2 regions of the Halonatronomonas betaini genome follow, and region 1 is predicted to be linked to the other one. Evidence: riboswitches for the same ligand, from Rfam matches in the RefSeq annotation. Region 1 holds a riboswitch; the other holds the start of a gene.
What was found. A riboswitch is a leader RNA that binds a small molecule or an ion and turns the genes downstream of it on or off. The one in region 1 is predicted to bind FMN.
Positions count from the first base shown of each region.

Region 2: another riboswitch for FMN. It lies ahead of ribD (bifunctional diaminohydroxyphosphoribosylaminopyrimidine deaminase/5-amino-6-(5-phosphoribosylamino)uracil reductase RibD); the one in region 1 lies ahead of I0Q91_RS09950 (ECF transporter S component).

Region 1 covers NZ_JADPIE010000005.1:131,415-138,953, reverse strand. The annotation lists gene atpD (F0F1 ATP synthase subunit beta) at 1-468, shown strand, start outside; gene I0Q91_RS09970 (F0F1 ATP synthase subunit epsilon) at 471-887, shown strand; gene I0Q91_RS09965 (DUF1028 domain-containing protein) at 1,098-1,964, shown strand; gene I0Q91_RS09960 (permease) at 1,966-2,499, opposite strand; gene I0Q91_RS09955 (hypothetical protein) at 2,501-2,983, opposite strand; FMN riboswitch at 3,126-3,244, shown strand; gene I0Q91_RS09950 (ECF transporter S component) at 3,297-3,872, shown strand; gene I0Q91_RS09945 (CPBP family intramembrane metalloprotease) at 3,988-4,812, shown strand; gene I0Q91_RS09940 (hypothetical protein) at 4,817-5,428, opposite strand; gene I0Q91_RS09935 (HD-GYP domain-containing protein) at 5,403-6,092, opposite strand; gene I0Q91_RS09930 (hypothetical protein) at 6,286-6,630, shown strand; gene I0Q91_RS09925 (GTPase) at 7,145-7,539, shown strand, end outside.
Region 2 covers NZ_JADPIE010000003.1:313,601-321,139, reverse strand. The annotation lists gene rlmN (dual-specificity RNA methyltransferase RlmN) at 1-571, shown strand, start outside; gene I0Q91_RS07010 (Stp1/IreP family PP2C-type Ser/Thr phosphatase) at 576-1,304, shown strand; gene pknB (Stk1 family PASTA domain-containing Ser/Thr kinase) at 1,317-3,083, shown strand; gene rsgA (ribosome small subunit-dependent GTPase A) at 3,132-3,971, shown strand; gene rpe (ribulose-phosphate 3-epimerase) at 3,964-4,611, shown strand; FMN riboswitch at 4,701-4,818, shown strand; gene ribD (bifunctional diaminohydroxyphosphoribosylaminopyrimidine deaminase/5-amino-6-(5-phosphoribosylamino)uracil reductase RibD) at 4,905-6,041, shown strand; gene I0Q91_RS06985 (riboflavin synthase) at 6,041-6,709, shown strand; gene I0Q91_RS06980 (bifunctional 3,4-dihydroxy-2-butanone-4-phosphate synthase/GTP cyclohydrolase II) at 6,727-7,539, shown strand, end outside.

The DNA of each region.
Region 1 (7,539 bases):
GCAACAACCTTTGCTCATTTAGATTCAACAACTGTTTTATCCCGTTCAATTTCAGAGAAAGGTATTTATCCAGCTGTTGATCCCCTTGATTCAACATCTCAGATCCTGGAGCCGAGAATAATTGGCCAGGAACACTATGATGTTGCAAGACAGGTACAGGAAATTTTACAGCAGTATAATGATCTTCAGGATATAATAGCTATTCTTGGTATGGAAGAATTATCTGAAGAGGATAAGGTTGTTGTAAATAGAGCAAGAAGGCTTGAGAGGTTCTTATCTCAGCCATTCTTTGTTGCTGAGCAGTTTACCAATGTTCCTGGTAAATATGTTCCACTAGAAGAAACTATTAAGGGCTTCAAAGAGATACTGGATGGTAAACATGATGATAAGCCTGAAGAAGCCTTCTATATGGTTGGTGGAATTGACGAGGTTGTCGAGAAAGCGAAAAAACTGGAAGCCGGTGATTAATTATGGCTAAAGTTCAATTGGATATAACGACTCCTAGAAGAGTTGTATATAGTAATGAAATAGATATGCTAATAGCAAGAGCTATTGATGGAAATATTGGTATTATGCCAGGCCATACACCTCTTGTGACTGCTCTGGAAAATTCTGTTGTCAGGGTAAAAAAAGATGATAAAGAAATTCCGATACCTATCAGTGATGGGTTTTTAGAAGTTAAACCTGATAAAATTAATTTAATTGTTAGAACAGCAGAATTGCCTGAGGAAATCGATCTGCAAAGAGCAGAAAAGGCTAAAGAACGTGCTGAAAGAAGGTTAAGAGAAGAAAAATCTAAACTTGACCAGGCCCGTGCTGAGGCTGCTTTAGATAGGGCTGTGAGCAGGATTAATGCGGCTAAATCAAAATCAAATAGATTTGATTAAAAAATTAAGGGACTAACTGTATTTAAAGCTGCAGTTAGTCTTTCATTTTTAAAACATAAATTAGTATTACTGATAATCGACTTTAATACCATTATAGTAGTGTTGGTGTAGAGTTGATGTAGGAGGGATAGCGTATCAAAGGTGGATCGAAACTGGACTTTAGCTGCAAAGAGGTTATAATTTAAAATTCCTAAATAGAGGTGAAGACTAATGAAAACTAAAAAGACTTCTACATTTTCAATTATTGGGTTTGATCCAGAGACAGAAGAACTTGGAGTTGCGGTACAGTCTAAATTTTTAGCTGCAGGTGCTATTGTACCATATATTAAAGCCGGGGTTGGAGCGATTGCAACACAGGCTCTTGCTAATCCAGCCTATGGACCGGATGGAATAGAATTACTGGAAAAGGGTCATTCACCATCAGAGGTCATTGAAATTTTAACTGAACAGGATGATGGTTCCAGACACCGGCAATTAGGTATAGTTGATATTAAGGGCCGGTCAGCAAATTTTACTGGTGATGAATGTCTTGATTGGGCCGGAGGTTTAACTGGAGAAAATTTTGCAGTTCAGGGTAATATTCTAGTTAATAAAGAAACAGTTGAAGAGATGGCAAAGACCTTTGAAAAAACGGAGGGTCGCCTTGCTGATAGATTATTAAAAGCTTTAGAGGCAGGTCAGGCGGCTGGAGGAGATTCAAGAGGCCAGCAGGCAGCAGCTCTGCTTGTATATAAGGAGAATGGCGGTTATGGTGGATTAACTGACAAATATATTGATTTAAGGGTTGATGATCATCCTGAACCAATAGAAAAGCTGGCCGGCTTATTGGATCTTTTCTACTTATATTTTCTAGAAAGTGATGTGGATCATGTCGAGCTAAAGGGCCAGCAATTGATTGAAGTTCAGGAATTATTGGTGGACTTTGGTTTATATGATGGACCTGTTGATGGTGAATTTAACCAGGATTTTGAAAAAGCTCTTAATAGTTTTTATTCCAGGGAAAACTTTGAAGAAAGAATTCCTGAAGGCAGGACTATGCCTTTAGATATACTTGAATATTTAAGAAGCAGAGTTTAAACTAAACATCGCTTGGTAAGTGATAATGGTATTGCTGAAATAATGATGCTAATATTATTGAGCTGATAACAACAAGGGGTAGAGATATGCCAATTCTTATTAATGTGAATTGCAATCCAAGTATTGAAGCTTCCATAATACTCATTGGAATCATAACTAATGAGGCTGATGTTATATAGGTGAATATTGAACTATAATCTGCCCCTTTATGATAAAGTGAATTAGCAACAGGAAAGGCAACAAATGTTCCGCCGACAGTTGTAGCTGCTAACAGGATTGCATAGATATGCTTTTTAATTCCAGAAGATTCTCCAAAGTTATTCTCAATGGTTTCTCTATCTACCCAGATTTCAAATAAACCAATAATTACAAATGCCGGTGGCAGGATTAGAATCATATCTCTGGCGAAAATCCAGAAATTTTCTCCCATTTCAATGCCAAGTTCGAAATTGATAATTCTTGAAATGATAAGAAATCCAATGAAAGCTCCAAAAATAATATAATTAGATGTATTGTTAGTTTTTTTCTTTTTCATTTTAGAATAACACCTCTCCATAAAATAAGCCCATAGATATTGTTATAATAGCTGCAATGATTAAACTTGCAATATTTCTATAAATTGTAGCTTTGGCCCCCATATATTCTTTTTCTACTGGATAGGTTACAATACCAACCATTTTTAAAGTGGTTACAAATGCTGCAATAACCATAAAGCTAACTCCTCTTGATAATAGAACTCCGGCCAGAGGATAGGCTATAAAGCCTGGCATCATTGTTATTGAACCGATGATTAAGCCCATTATACTACCGAGAATAATATTTTGATTACCTAAATATTCGACTATTAAATCTTCAGAAAATAGTAATACCAGTGAGATGATAACCAGTAATTTTAAATAGCCTGGCAGGATTTTCATAAACTTATTTTTGCCTCTGTTAATAGATTTTATTGTTTTTTCTCTGTCAAAAAAGAATGAAATTATTAATAATATAGCCATAATTACGTATAATGCTTGCATTGATTTTTCCTCCTTTTGTAGATACCCCTTGAGGGTAGTCTAATTACATTATAATACCCCTGTAGGGGTATGTATGTAAACTGGATTACAAATTTCTTGACAAAATAGATCGGCAATGATAAAGTAGGTATTAGAATTGAATATAAATCTTCAGGGCAGGGTGTAATTCCTGACCGGTGGTAAAGTCCACGAGCTTTTTTAAAAAGCAGATCTGGTGTAATTCCAGAACCGACGGTATAGTCCGGATAGGAGAAGGTTATTGAACCCTGGGATATAATCCAGGGATTATTTATTTTTAGGAGGAAATTTTAATATGAATTCATCGACTCAAAAAATGGTTAGACTTGCTGTTCTTGCAGCATTAGGGGTAATATTATTATCAATTATCCGTTTTCCAATAATACCATCGGCACCTTTTTTAGAATATGAACCGGCTGATGTTCCAATTTTGATGGCCGCCTTTTTATATGGCCCGGTATCAGGTTTCTTTGTTGCTGTGGTTGTGGCCTTTCTGCAGGCTGTAACTGTTAGCTCGGCCAGTGGCTGGGTTGGATTTATTATGCATGTGATTTCCAGTGGAACACTGGCTATAGTAGCCGGGCTGATATATAAGCATCACAGAACATATGCAGGAGGTATTTTAGGCCTGGCACTTGGAGTGATTGCAATGACTATTGTCATGATACCTGCTAACTTATTTTTTACTGTCCATTTTTGGGGGATACCGTCAGATGTGGTGAGGGGCATGATTGTTCCATCAATAATACCATTTAATCTGCTTAAAGGTGGGTTAAATGGAGTTTTAACAGTATTAATTTATAAGCCCTTTGTTTCATTTATCAGTAATGAAAATCCAGGTGTCGGTCTGGCCCGTAACAGATCAAATTAAATTGCAATATTAACTAATATAACCTCTGCCAGATTTAGCAGAGGTTTTTTGCAGGATAAATTCAATTAATAGTGAATTATAGATATAATAACTATTGAAATTGGAGGTTGTAATTGTGAATGGAAATAACCAGTTCAATCAAAATGCAATTGGTCTAAAGCGGGGGATGGGTTTTATCAGGCTGGCTATTGTTTTAAGCTGGTTGGGTTGGTTGCCAGGAGCTCTCAGTCAGGAGTCAATGGTGGAGAGTAATTTTGTAATGGGCTCTTATTTGTTAGGGAGGTTTTTGCTAATAGCTGCTGCTTTAATATTTATTTTTGTAAATTATAGCTCCAGGAGCAGAAATAGAATTCAAAAAGAGTTATTTACCAGCAGAAAATTTTCGATCAAATGGGCTGTGTTTATTATAATATTTCCATTTATATTTAATTTCATTACAGCCGGGTTTAGCAACCTTGTATTAAATAATGAGATATCCTATCTGTCCCAGATATCATTTGATAGCTTGTTTAATTTTGGTCCAGTTTTTATTCTGTTGTTGTTAATTCCTGCAATATATGAAGAGCTGGCCTGGAGAGGTATTGCCCTATATGAACTCCAGTCTGGATGGTCAGCAGTTAAATCAGGGCTTATAGTTGGGCTGGCGATGATTATCTGGCGTCTTCCTTTGTATTTAATAGAAGGCACAAGCCATTCTGCAATGTCGATCATTTCTATGCAATTCTGGTTTTATCAGTTAAATATCTTAATTCTTGCAATTATGCTTACCTGGATTTATAATAGGACAGGCAGAAGTTTGCTGGCAGTTATTTTATTTAATTTTACATATTATTTTACTGAGGAGGTATTTCAGTTTCCTGAGGGTGGCAACTATTTTCTGATGGCGCTATATTTAATATTTGTTATCTTTTTAATTAAAAGAGATGCTTTAGAAAGGTAGCCGATTACAATTGTTCAGAATAATTAATCTGTCTATTTAAGGCTTTAAGTGCTGCTTTTGCCGCTGCAAGGGGAAGGTTATTGTTGATATAAACAGCCCCTAATAATTTCTGGCCACTCTGAAAATTTCTGCCTAAAAAGATCTGAAGTTCAACCAAGACGGCATTGCCATCTTTGCCTGTCAGACAGACGTTTTCCATCTGAATATTGCCATTAATTAATTCATACTTTTCTATGACCTCTATCATTCCTTTAGCTGATAACCAGGCAATCCCTTCGACATTTGAGCCTTCAATAGATTCATTTTTCATTTCATTGCCGATTTTGAATTTGTAATTGCAGATAGGTCTATTATTTTCATGATAAACACTAATTAATTCTATCGCTCTTTCATTGTTACTGTCACTATAATTATTAAGTGAAGCAATACTGATTTTTTTATGATTTAACTCCTCGCCGGTTTCAACTAACACAATAGTTTCTATATCCCTGACTATTCTTTTGGGCATCCTTGTATCATCTGATATAATATGGACCTCATCAAGGTTATCTTCGCCAGTTAATCTGCAGGAAATAACTCCATCGATAGATTCAATTTGCTTTTTTAACTTTTTCATCTGTCATTATCCCTCCAATTTGCTCTTCTATTATTAATTCAATCATCATTTCAGCATAATCAGGATCAAATTGTTTGCCTGAATATTTTTCGAATTCTGCTATAATTTCTTTTTTAGTTAAGGCAGGTTTATAAACTCTACCTGTAGACATAACATCATAGGCATCGCAAATAGCAAGAATCCTTGAGCCAACAGGGATTTCTTTACCGGATAAACCATCAGGATATCCATTACCGTCATATCTCTCGTGATGATGTTTAATGATATCTAAATCCTCTTTGAATATATCCAGATCCTCTAAAATCTCATAACCATACTGGCTATGTTTTTTCATTTCTGCATATTCTTTATCTGTTAAACTACCTGAACTTTTTAAGATTTCATCAGGGACACTTATCTTACCGATATCATGGATTTTTGCCATATTAACTATTTTTTCTATCTGATCATGTTTTAAACCGGCTTTTCGACAGAGGATACCTGCATATTCAGAGACCCTTTCGCAGTGTCCCTCTGTATAATCATCTTTAGAGTCAATTACTTTAAGGAAACTTTCAACTACCTGGGTAACAGTATTCATCTGCTGGAGTTTAGAATAGAAGAAGTCTTTAATTATGTAAATTAATATTAGTGAAAGAAATAAAAATATACTACCAAAATTCAAGTAACCAGTATATAATATAATTGCAAAAGCATATGAAACAAATACATTTTTAATTAATAAAGAAAAATATTTTATTATACTCTCTGGACTCGTGTCTTTAGAGAGTTTTAATACTATGTAAACTAAAATATTATTAACTAAATAATAAGCTATAGCAGCAAACAAAAAGCTTATAAAAACAAAATCTGAATTGATGAATGTTTCGGTTATTAAAAAAACTTCTCCAGAAATTATTATTGAAATAAATATATTGAATCTATTAAATAAAGATTTATACCAAATGAATCTTTTATTATTTTTGATTTCAGTTAAAAAAACTAAAGATAATAAGCCTATCCAAAATGGCCCAATTATTGCTATTCCAGGCAAAATTATTGGAAGTTTAATTGATGTAAATATTTTTGGACCAGACATTAAAAATATGCTGGCATTATGGGAAATGAAAAATAAAACTGCAAATAACAATAAGTTATATATATTTGGAATATCTTGTTCTTTAAAAGCTAATGAAATTATTAGAATAGCAGTAAATATATAAATAAAAGATAAATATATTTTAACCTTTTTATTCATAATATAATAAACCTCGCTTTCAATATAGAATGGCCGGGTAAATTTATTTATATTTAGCCCCAGTGAGTTGTATCAGCTAGTACCTGAACGGCACTACCGAATACGATCATAGCGGTTGTAATAGCTATATATAATTTTTTCATTAGTATTAACCCCCTTCGTGTTGTATATCTCTAAGCTAAGAGATCTGACGAAGGTAGGCTAAGCTCGTTTTGCTATAAGCTAATCTTAAAAATGTATATAAACTCAATATTGATACCCGGCCACTATTATAATTCATTATAAATCTTGAAAATCCTTTTTTTAGACGTTTAATTCTTTAAATTTTTCACATCTTTTATATTTGTAAGGAGGTTTTTAGGATATTTCGTTTAATTATATTAATAGAGGTTAATAAATAGAGGTTTAAGGTGGAATAATATAAATTATTAAAGTAGTTAATTTATGAGATTAAGATATATTAATTGGAGGTGTTTTTTATGCCAGCTAATTTACCTCCTCAGTATTATGAGGCCGAGGAGGAATATCGTTCAGCTTCAACCCCTGGAGAAAAAATAGCAGCATTAAATGAAATGCTAGCTATAATGCCTAAACATAAGGGTACAGAAAAGTTGCAGGCAGATTTGAAAAAGAGGATATCAAAACTAAAAGATGAGAAAGAAAAGAAATCAGAGAGTAAATCAACTTATAATCCCTATAAAATTGACCCGGAAGGAGCAGGTCAGTTAATTTTGCTCGGGTATCCAAACACCGGTAAATCATCATTGCTTGGAGCTTTAAGTAATGCTAAAGTGACTGTGGCAAATTATCCATTTTCAACATCACTGCCTGTTGCCGGGATGGTTCCATATGAAAATATTCAGATACAGGTTAT
Region 2 (7,539 bases), on a different contig from region 1:
TGTAGTTTATATGGGGATGGGGGAGCCATTCTTAAATTATGATAATCTTAAAAAATCTATTAGGATTATAAATTCTGAAAAAGCTTTAAATATTGGAAGCAGGAGAATTACTGTTTCTACAGTTGGGATTGTTCCTAAAATTCTAGAATTTGGGAGAGATTTTGATCAGATTGGTCTCGCAGTTTCCATTCATTCTGGTGATAATGATAAAAGGGATAAATTGATGCCTATTAATAAAAAATATGATTTAAATGCTATAAAATCTGCTTTGAAGGATTATTATAAATTGACATCTCGAAGAATAACAATTGAATATTTAATGATTTCTGGTTTTAATGATAGTATTAGGGATGCAAAAAAATTAGTTGATTGGTTAGGCAATATGAATGTTTTTATTAATTTGATTCCTGCTAATCCAGTTGATGGTCTAGCTCATAAACCAAGCCCTGAAAATAAGATCAAAAATTTCAAAAAATATTTAGATAATTTTAACATACCTGTTCAGATAAGAGCAAGTATGGGGGAAGACGTTACTGCAGCATGCGGTCAACTCCGATTAAGGGAGGAATAATCTAATGTCTGATTTAATTGCTAGAGGGATAACGGATAGAGGTAATCTTAGAGACAAGAATGAAGATTCTTATCTAGTAAGGCTTAATCAAAATAATATCCTTGCTGTAGCTGATGGCATGGGTGGCCATAAAGGTGGCGAAGTTGCAAGTTCTACTGCAATTGAGATGTTGGATGAAATTAATTTTGATTGTAACGATGAATATAATCAATATTTTCAAAATATTTTTAGTGGGATTAATAATAGGATTATAGATAAGGGTTTAGATGATCCTACCTTAAAAGGCATGGGTACTACATTATCAGTTTGTTTGATATGTAATGATAAATTATATTATGGACATGTAGGCGATAGCAGAATATACTTATATAGAAATGAAAATTTAAGCAAGTTATCTACAGACCATTCCTATGTTAATCAACTTGTTACTAAGGGAAAGATTTCTAAAGAGGAAGCCTTTAATCATCCTAAAAGAAATATTTTAACACAGGCTATTGGCCTGGAGAGAAACCTGGACTTAGATACCGGTATGGTTGAGCTTAATTCAGGTGATTATATCTTGATTTGCAGTGATGGCTTGTCAGATATGGTGAGAGAAAAGGAGATTGAGTTAATAATTTCTAATTTATATCCTGAAGTTGATGAGATTAATGATAAATTATTAACTGATGCACTTGCTGCCGGTGGCAGTGACAACATTACTTTTATTTCTTGTTTGATAAAGGAAGTTTAGAGGTGAATTTTTTTGGATAAAGTAATAAAAAATAGATATGAAATAAATAAAGAGTTAGGCAGAGGTGGGATGGCTGTAGTTTATGAAGCTACCGATATAATGCTTGATCGTCAGGTTGCTTTAAAAATGTTGAGACCTGAATATGCTTCTGATGAAGAATTTATTAAAAAAATTCGCCATGAAGCCAGGGCTGTTGCCAGGATTTCTCACCCCAATGTTGTTAATATTTATGATATAGGGCAGACTGAAAATTATCATTACCTGATAATGGAGAATATAATCGGACAGAATTTAAAGGATATTATTGAAGCAAGAGGGAAATTGCCGATTATTGAAGCACTGGATATATCTTCTCAGATTGCTGCAGCTTTAAATGTTGCCCATGAGAGTGATATTGTTCATTGTGATATTAAGCCCCATAATATTATTCTGACCCCTGAAAATCAGGTTAAGGTTACTGATTTTGGTATAGCTAGAGCAGTCAGCTCTACAGTTACCCTGGATATGACTGATTCTGTCGTTGGCAGTGCCCATTATTTTTCTCCTGAACAGGCTAAAGGAGGAGAAATTACACCACTGACAGATATCTATTCTCTTGGGGTTGTACTTTTTGAAATGTTAACAGGTACAGTCCCCTTTAAAGGGGAAACTGCTGTTTCTGTTGCTTTAAAACATATAAAAGAACCTGTTCCAGATCTTTCCGATTATAATAATTCTATTCCTGAAGAAGTTAATCAATTAATAAAAAAGGCTTTAGCCAAAGATCCAGATGACAGATTTTCTTCAGCACTGGAAATGAGAGAGGAACTCCTTCAGGCTATGGCAAAGATTAATAGATTAAGAAGAGAAAACAAAAATCAAAAACGGAGAGATATTTTTGAAAGAACAAAAATTCATAATTATAAAGAGATAAATGAGCTTGATAATAATTCAACTGACAAAAAAGTGAGCTCATTGAAAACTAATAAGAGAAGTAAAAGAGAAAAAAGCAATAAAAGCAAAAAGTCGTCCTCAAAAATTAAGAGACCTATAATTTATGCTTTGATTGGTATCGGCATCTTAACTTTATTAATAGGCGGATTCATTTTTGCATATAATAGAGTAATGAATGTACCTATTGCAGAGGTGCCTGATGTAACTGGAATTGAGCTTGAGGAGGCAACTGAAATAATTGAAGAATCTGGTTTTGAATATACTATTGCTGAAGAAGAAAGATTTAGCTCTGAAATAGATGAAGGTAATATTTATTCTCAGGAACCAGCTGCCGGTGAAAATATTAGAGTTACAAGAAGTATTAATTTAATTCTAAGTGCTGGACCTGAGCGGAGAGAGATTCCAGATTTAAGTGGAATGACTACCAGGCAGGCAACTATAGAACTGGAAAGACTTGGTTTTGTTGTTGGTGAAACAGATTATGAGTTTTCTGATGAAATTGAACAAAATCGGGTTATTAATACTGACCCAGAGATTGGCGAGGAGTATCTCTTAGGAGATGAAGTTAATCTTGTTGTAAGTCAGGGTAATGTGGTTCAGGGTCATTTAGATGAAAATGAAGTTGATGATGATCGCATAAAAAATAGGACGATTAGTTTTACTGGATCAGGTAATGAGGTTGCTTCATACAGGCTGATGATAGAAGATGATACTGGAATTTATATGGCCTGGAGAGCTCAGGTTGAGCCAGGTGAGCAGGTTGAAATTGAGGTTGAGAGTTATGGTTCTACAAGGTATTTACTGTATAGAGAAGATGATCTGATCTATGATGAGTTACTTGAATAGATTTTAAGGGGGAGTTAAAAAATCGAGCTTAAGGGTACTATTAATAGAATGATTGGTGGATTTGTTTTTGTCCATTTAGATAATGGAGAAGAAAAACGCTGTAAACCTAGAGGTAGAATTAGAGAAGAAATGTATCCAGGAGATAGAGTTGTTGTCAAAGAGGAAATGGTTGAAGAGCTTTTGCCCCGGGAAGACTTACTGATGAGACCGAAAGTTGCAAATGTAGACCAGGTTTTGCTTGTTCAGTCACTTAAAAATCCTGAAGTGAATTTTAAATTACTGGACAGGTTTTTGATATTAATTGAATCTCTAGATTATAGTCCTGTAATTGTTATTAATAAGACTGATTTAGTAGATGAAATAGATCCAGAGATAGATGATGCAATAAATGCATATAAAGATGCAGGTTATAATGTTTTTCTGACAAGTGTAAAAAATGGTACAGGAATGATTGAGGTTAAAGATGCCATTTCTAAAGGTATAACAGTGCTGGCAGGGCCATCAGGTGTTGGGAAAACTGCATTATTAAATACTTTGATACCTGGTGCTAACTTAAAGGTTGGCGATATTAGCAAGAAACTTAAGAGGGGAACCCATACTACCAGGGAAGTAAGGTTACTTAAGATGAATAGCGATGGTTGGATTGCTGATACTCCAGGCTTTTCAACACTTGAATTAGATGGCATTGAAGCTGAAGATTTGAAATTTTATTTCCCTGAGTTTAGAAAGTATTTGAGTAATTGTAAATTTAATAACTGTAATCATATTCATGAGCCAGGCTGTTTAATAAAAGAAAAAGTTGAAGAAGGCGAACTTGCCAGTTCAAGATATAAATCATATAAGACATATTTTGAGATGTTAGAGGAAAGGGGAAAGCAATATGATTAAAATTGCTCCATCTTTGTTAGCCTCTGATTTTACCAGGCTTGCAGAAGAGGTTAAAACTATAGATAATGCGGATATGCTTCATTTAGATATTATGGATGGTCATTTTGTTCCTAATTTGACTTTTGGACCAGGAATTATATCTGCTCTGAGAGATAAGACTGACCTGGTTTTCGATACCCATTTGATGATTTCTAATCCTGAAGATTATATTGAAGAATATGCTGAAGCAGGTAGTGATTATATAACTTTTCATATTGAAGCGACAAATCATAGCCATAGATTGATTCAACGGATTAAAGAATCAGGTTGTAAAGCCGGTGTATCTTTAAATCCAGGGACTTCTTTAAAAGAGATTGAATTAATTTTGCCTGATTTAGATATGGTTTTGATAATGTCAGTTAATCCAGGTTTTGGTGGTCAGAAATATATTCCACAGATAACTGAAAAGATTGCCAGGCTTAATTCTATGATAGAAGAATTAAATAATGATGTGGCAATTGCAGTTGATGGAGGAATAAAACTTCATAATGTCAGTGAAGTAATTGAGGCCGGCGCAGATATAATTATTGCTGGTTCTGCAATATTTGGTTCTGAAAATCCTTATGAAATGATTAAAAAGTTTAGAGCTGCTGGAGAGTAGCAGTTTTTAGGCTGACTTTACAGTGTTTTTAATTTATGATAAAATATGTACAGTTAATATGTATAGTTAATTGGTTTTAAAAATGAATATTATGCTGACGGGGAGTGGTGAAATTCCATACCGGTGGTTAAAGTCCACAAGCCCAACGGGGTTGAATTGGTGAAATTCCAATACCGACAGTTAAAGTCTGGATGAGAGTTAGCCTTGCAAGAGATATCCAGGCCTTCCCTATAATTAGGAAGGCTTTTATTTATGTCTGATTATTTACGAAATGCTGGAGGGGAGTAGTTTTTATGGAGTTTAGAGATAAGGATTATAAATATATGGAAAGAGCCCTGGAACTTGCTAGAAAGGGAGAAGGTTTTGTGAGTCCTAATCCACTGGTTGGTGCTGTCATCGTAAAAGATGATAAAATCATTGGTAAAGGTTATCATTCTGCTTTTGGTGAAGATCATGCTGAGGTTATGGCTATTGATTCAGCAGATACTGATGTTAAAGGGTCTGATCTCTATGTTAATTTAGAGCCCTGCAGTCATTATGGGAAAACACCTCCCTGTTCTTTAAAAGTGATTAATTCTGGAATTAAAAGGGTTTTTATTGCTAATGGAGATCCTAACCCTAAAGTTGCAGGTGGTGGAATATCTCAATTAAAAGAAAAGGATATTGAGGTTTATGCAGGATTGATGGAAGAAGAGGGCAGAAAATTAAATGAATCATTCTTTCATTTTATGGAAAAGAAAAGACCTTTTTATAATCTGAAGGTTGCTCAAACTATTGATGGTTATATTGCTGCGCCTGGTGGTGATGCTCGCTGGATTTCTGGTGAAAAATCCCGGGAATATGCACATTATTTACGCCATAAGTTAGATGCTGTTTTAGTTGGTAGAGGAACTGCTGAGCTTGATGATCCTCAATTAACAGTTCGGCATTTAGATGGAAAGGTGAGTCAGCCAACCAGGGTTATTCTTGATAGCAACCTAAAAATTTCTCTTGAATCAAAATTGTTTAAGGAAGCCAGAAAAGGTAATTATCTTTCAGATATTTTAGTTTTTACTGGACCTGATGTCGATGCTGTAAAAAAATCAAAATTTCAAGAATTACCTGGAGTGAAAGTAATCGAGCTTGCTTTAAATGAAGATAATCAGCTTGACCTCGATGATCTATCAAGAGAATTAATAAATTTTGATCTAATTAATATTTTGTTAGAGGGCGGCAGTAGAATTAATTATTCTTTTTTAAAAGCAGGTTTAATAGATAAATACTATATTTTTATTTCCCCGAAAATCCTTGGTGGTAATGATGGTATTCCTGTTTTTGCCGGTGCTGCACCAGATAAAATTTATAAATCTGAAAAAATTAATATAGATAAAACTGAAAGATATGGTGAAGATATTTTGATTACAGCCTATCCTAAAAGAGGTGAAAGTTAATGTTTACCGGTATTGTCAGGGAAATTGGTACCCTTCAGGCAATTAATAAAGGTGGCAGCTCATATCAACTTGATATTAAAGCTGAAAGGGTTGTAGAATCTGCAGGCAAAGGTGACAGTATTGCTGTTAATGGTGTCTGTTTAACTGTTGTGGCTTTTACAGCAACTGGATTTAAGGCTGATGTAATGCCTGAAACTCTTAGAAAAAGTAATTTAGGAGATCTCAGTCTTGGCAGTCAGGTTAATTTAGAGCCATCATTAGGGGTTAATGATTTGCTGGATGGGCATATTGTGACCGGCCATATAGATGGTACAGGAAATCTCTTAAAAATAAAACCTGAAAAGAATGCCAGAGTATTATCTATTGACTATCCTGAAGAATTAGGAAAATATATCGTTGAAAAAGGCTCAATTGCAGTAAATGGAGTAAGTTTAACTGTTGTTGAAGTTAATGATAAAGTTTTTAAAGTTTCTCTAATACCAGAGAGCTGGTCTGAGACAACTTTTTATCTGAGTAAAATTGGTGACACTATAAACCTGGAAACTGATATACTTGGCAAATATATTGTGAATACAACAGAGAATTATCTAAAAAATAGTGGTGGAAGTAATGATAAATCAGGTTCTTTAACTAAAGAAAAATTACAAAAATATGGATATGACCTATAATTTAAGGGAGGATAATAATGGATAGAATAGAAGATGCAATCCAGGATATCAAAGAAGGTAAAATGGTAATAGTTGTAGATGATGAAGATAGAGAGAATGAGGGAGATCTTTTGATGGCTGCTGAAAAGGCTGATAAAGAATCGATTAATTTTATGATTAAAGAGGGCAGAGGCCTGGTCTGTGCTCCACTGGAAAAAGAAAGAATAGAAGAATTAGAAATTCCTCTTATGACAAGTAATAATACTGATCCTCATCAGACTGGTTTTACTGTTTCAGTTGATCATGTTTCCACAACAACAGGTATTTCAGCTGAAGAGAGGGCTAAAACTATTCAGGAGTTAGTGAATCCTGAAAGTAAACCAGGAGATTTTAATCGTCCTGGACATATATTTCCACTGAAGGCCAGAAAAGGTGGAGTTTTAAGAAGGGCCGGTCATACAGAGGCGGCTGTAGATCTGGCTAAATTAGCTGGATTGAAACCTGCTGGTGTAATCTGTGAAATCATCAAAGATGATGGTTCGATGGCTAGATTAGATGATCTAGAAGAATTTGCTGAGAAATTCGATTTAAAATTAATTAGTATTGCTGATCTTATAAAATATAAAAAGAAAAGGGAAAAGCTAATTAATTTGGAAGCTGAAGCTGATATGCCAACTGAATATGGCGAGTTTAAGATTCGGGTCTACTCAACTATGGTAGATAATATGGAACATGTGGCAATTTTTAAAGGAGATTTACATGATAAGGAGAATGTATTAACAAGGATCCATTCAGAATGTTTAACTGGTGATGTATTAGGTTCTAATCGCTGTGACTGTGGCGAGCAACTT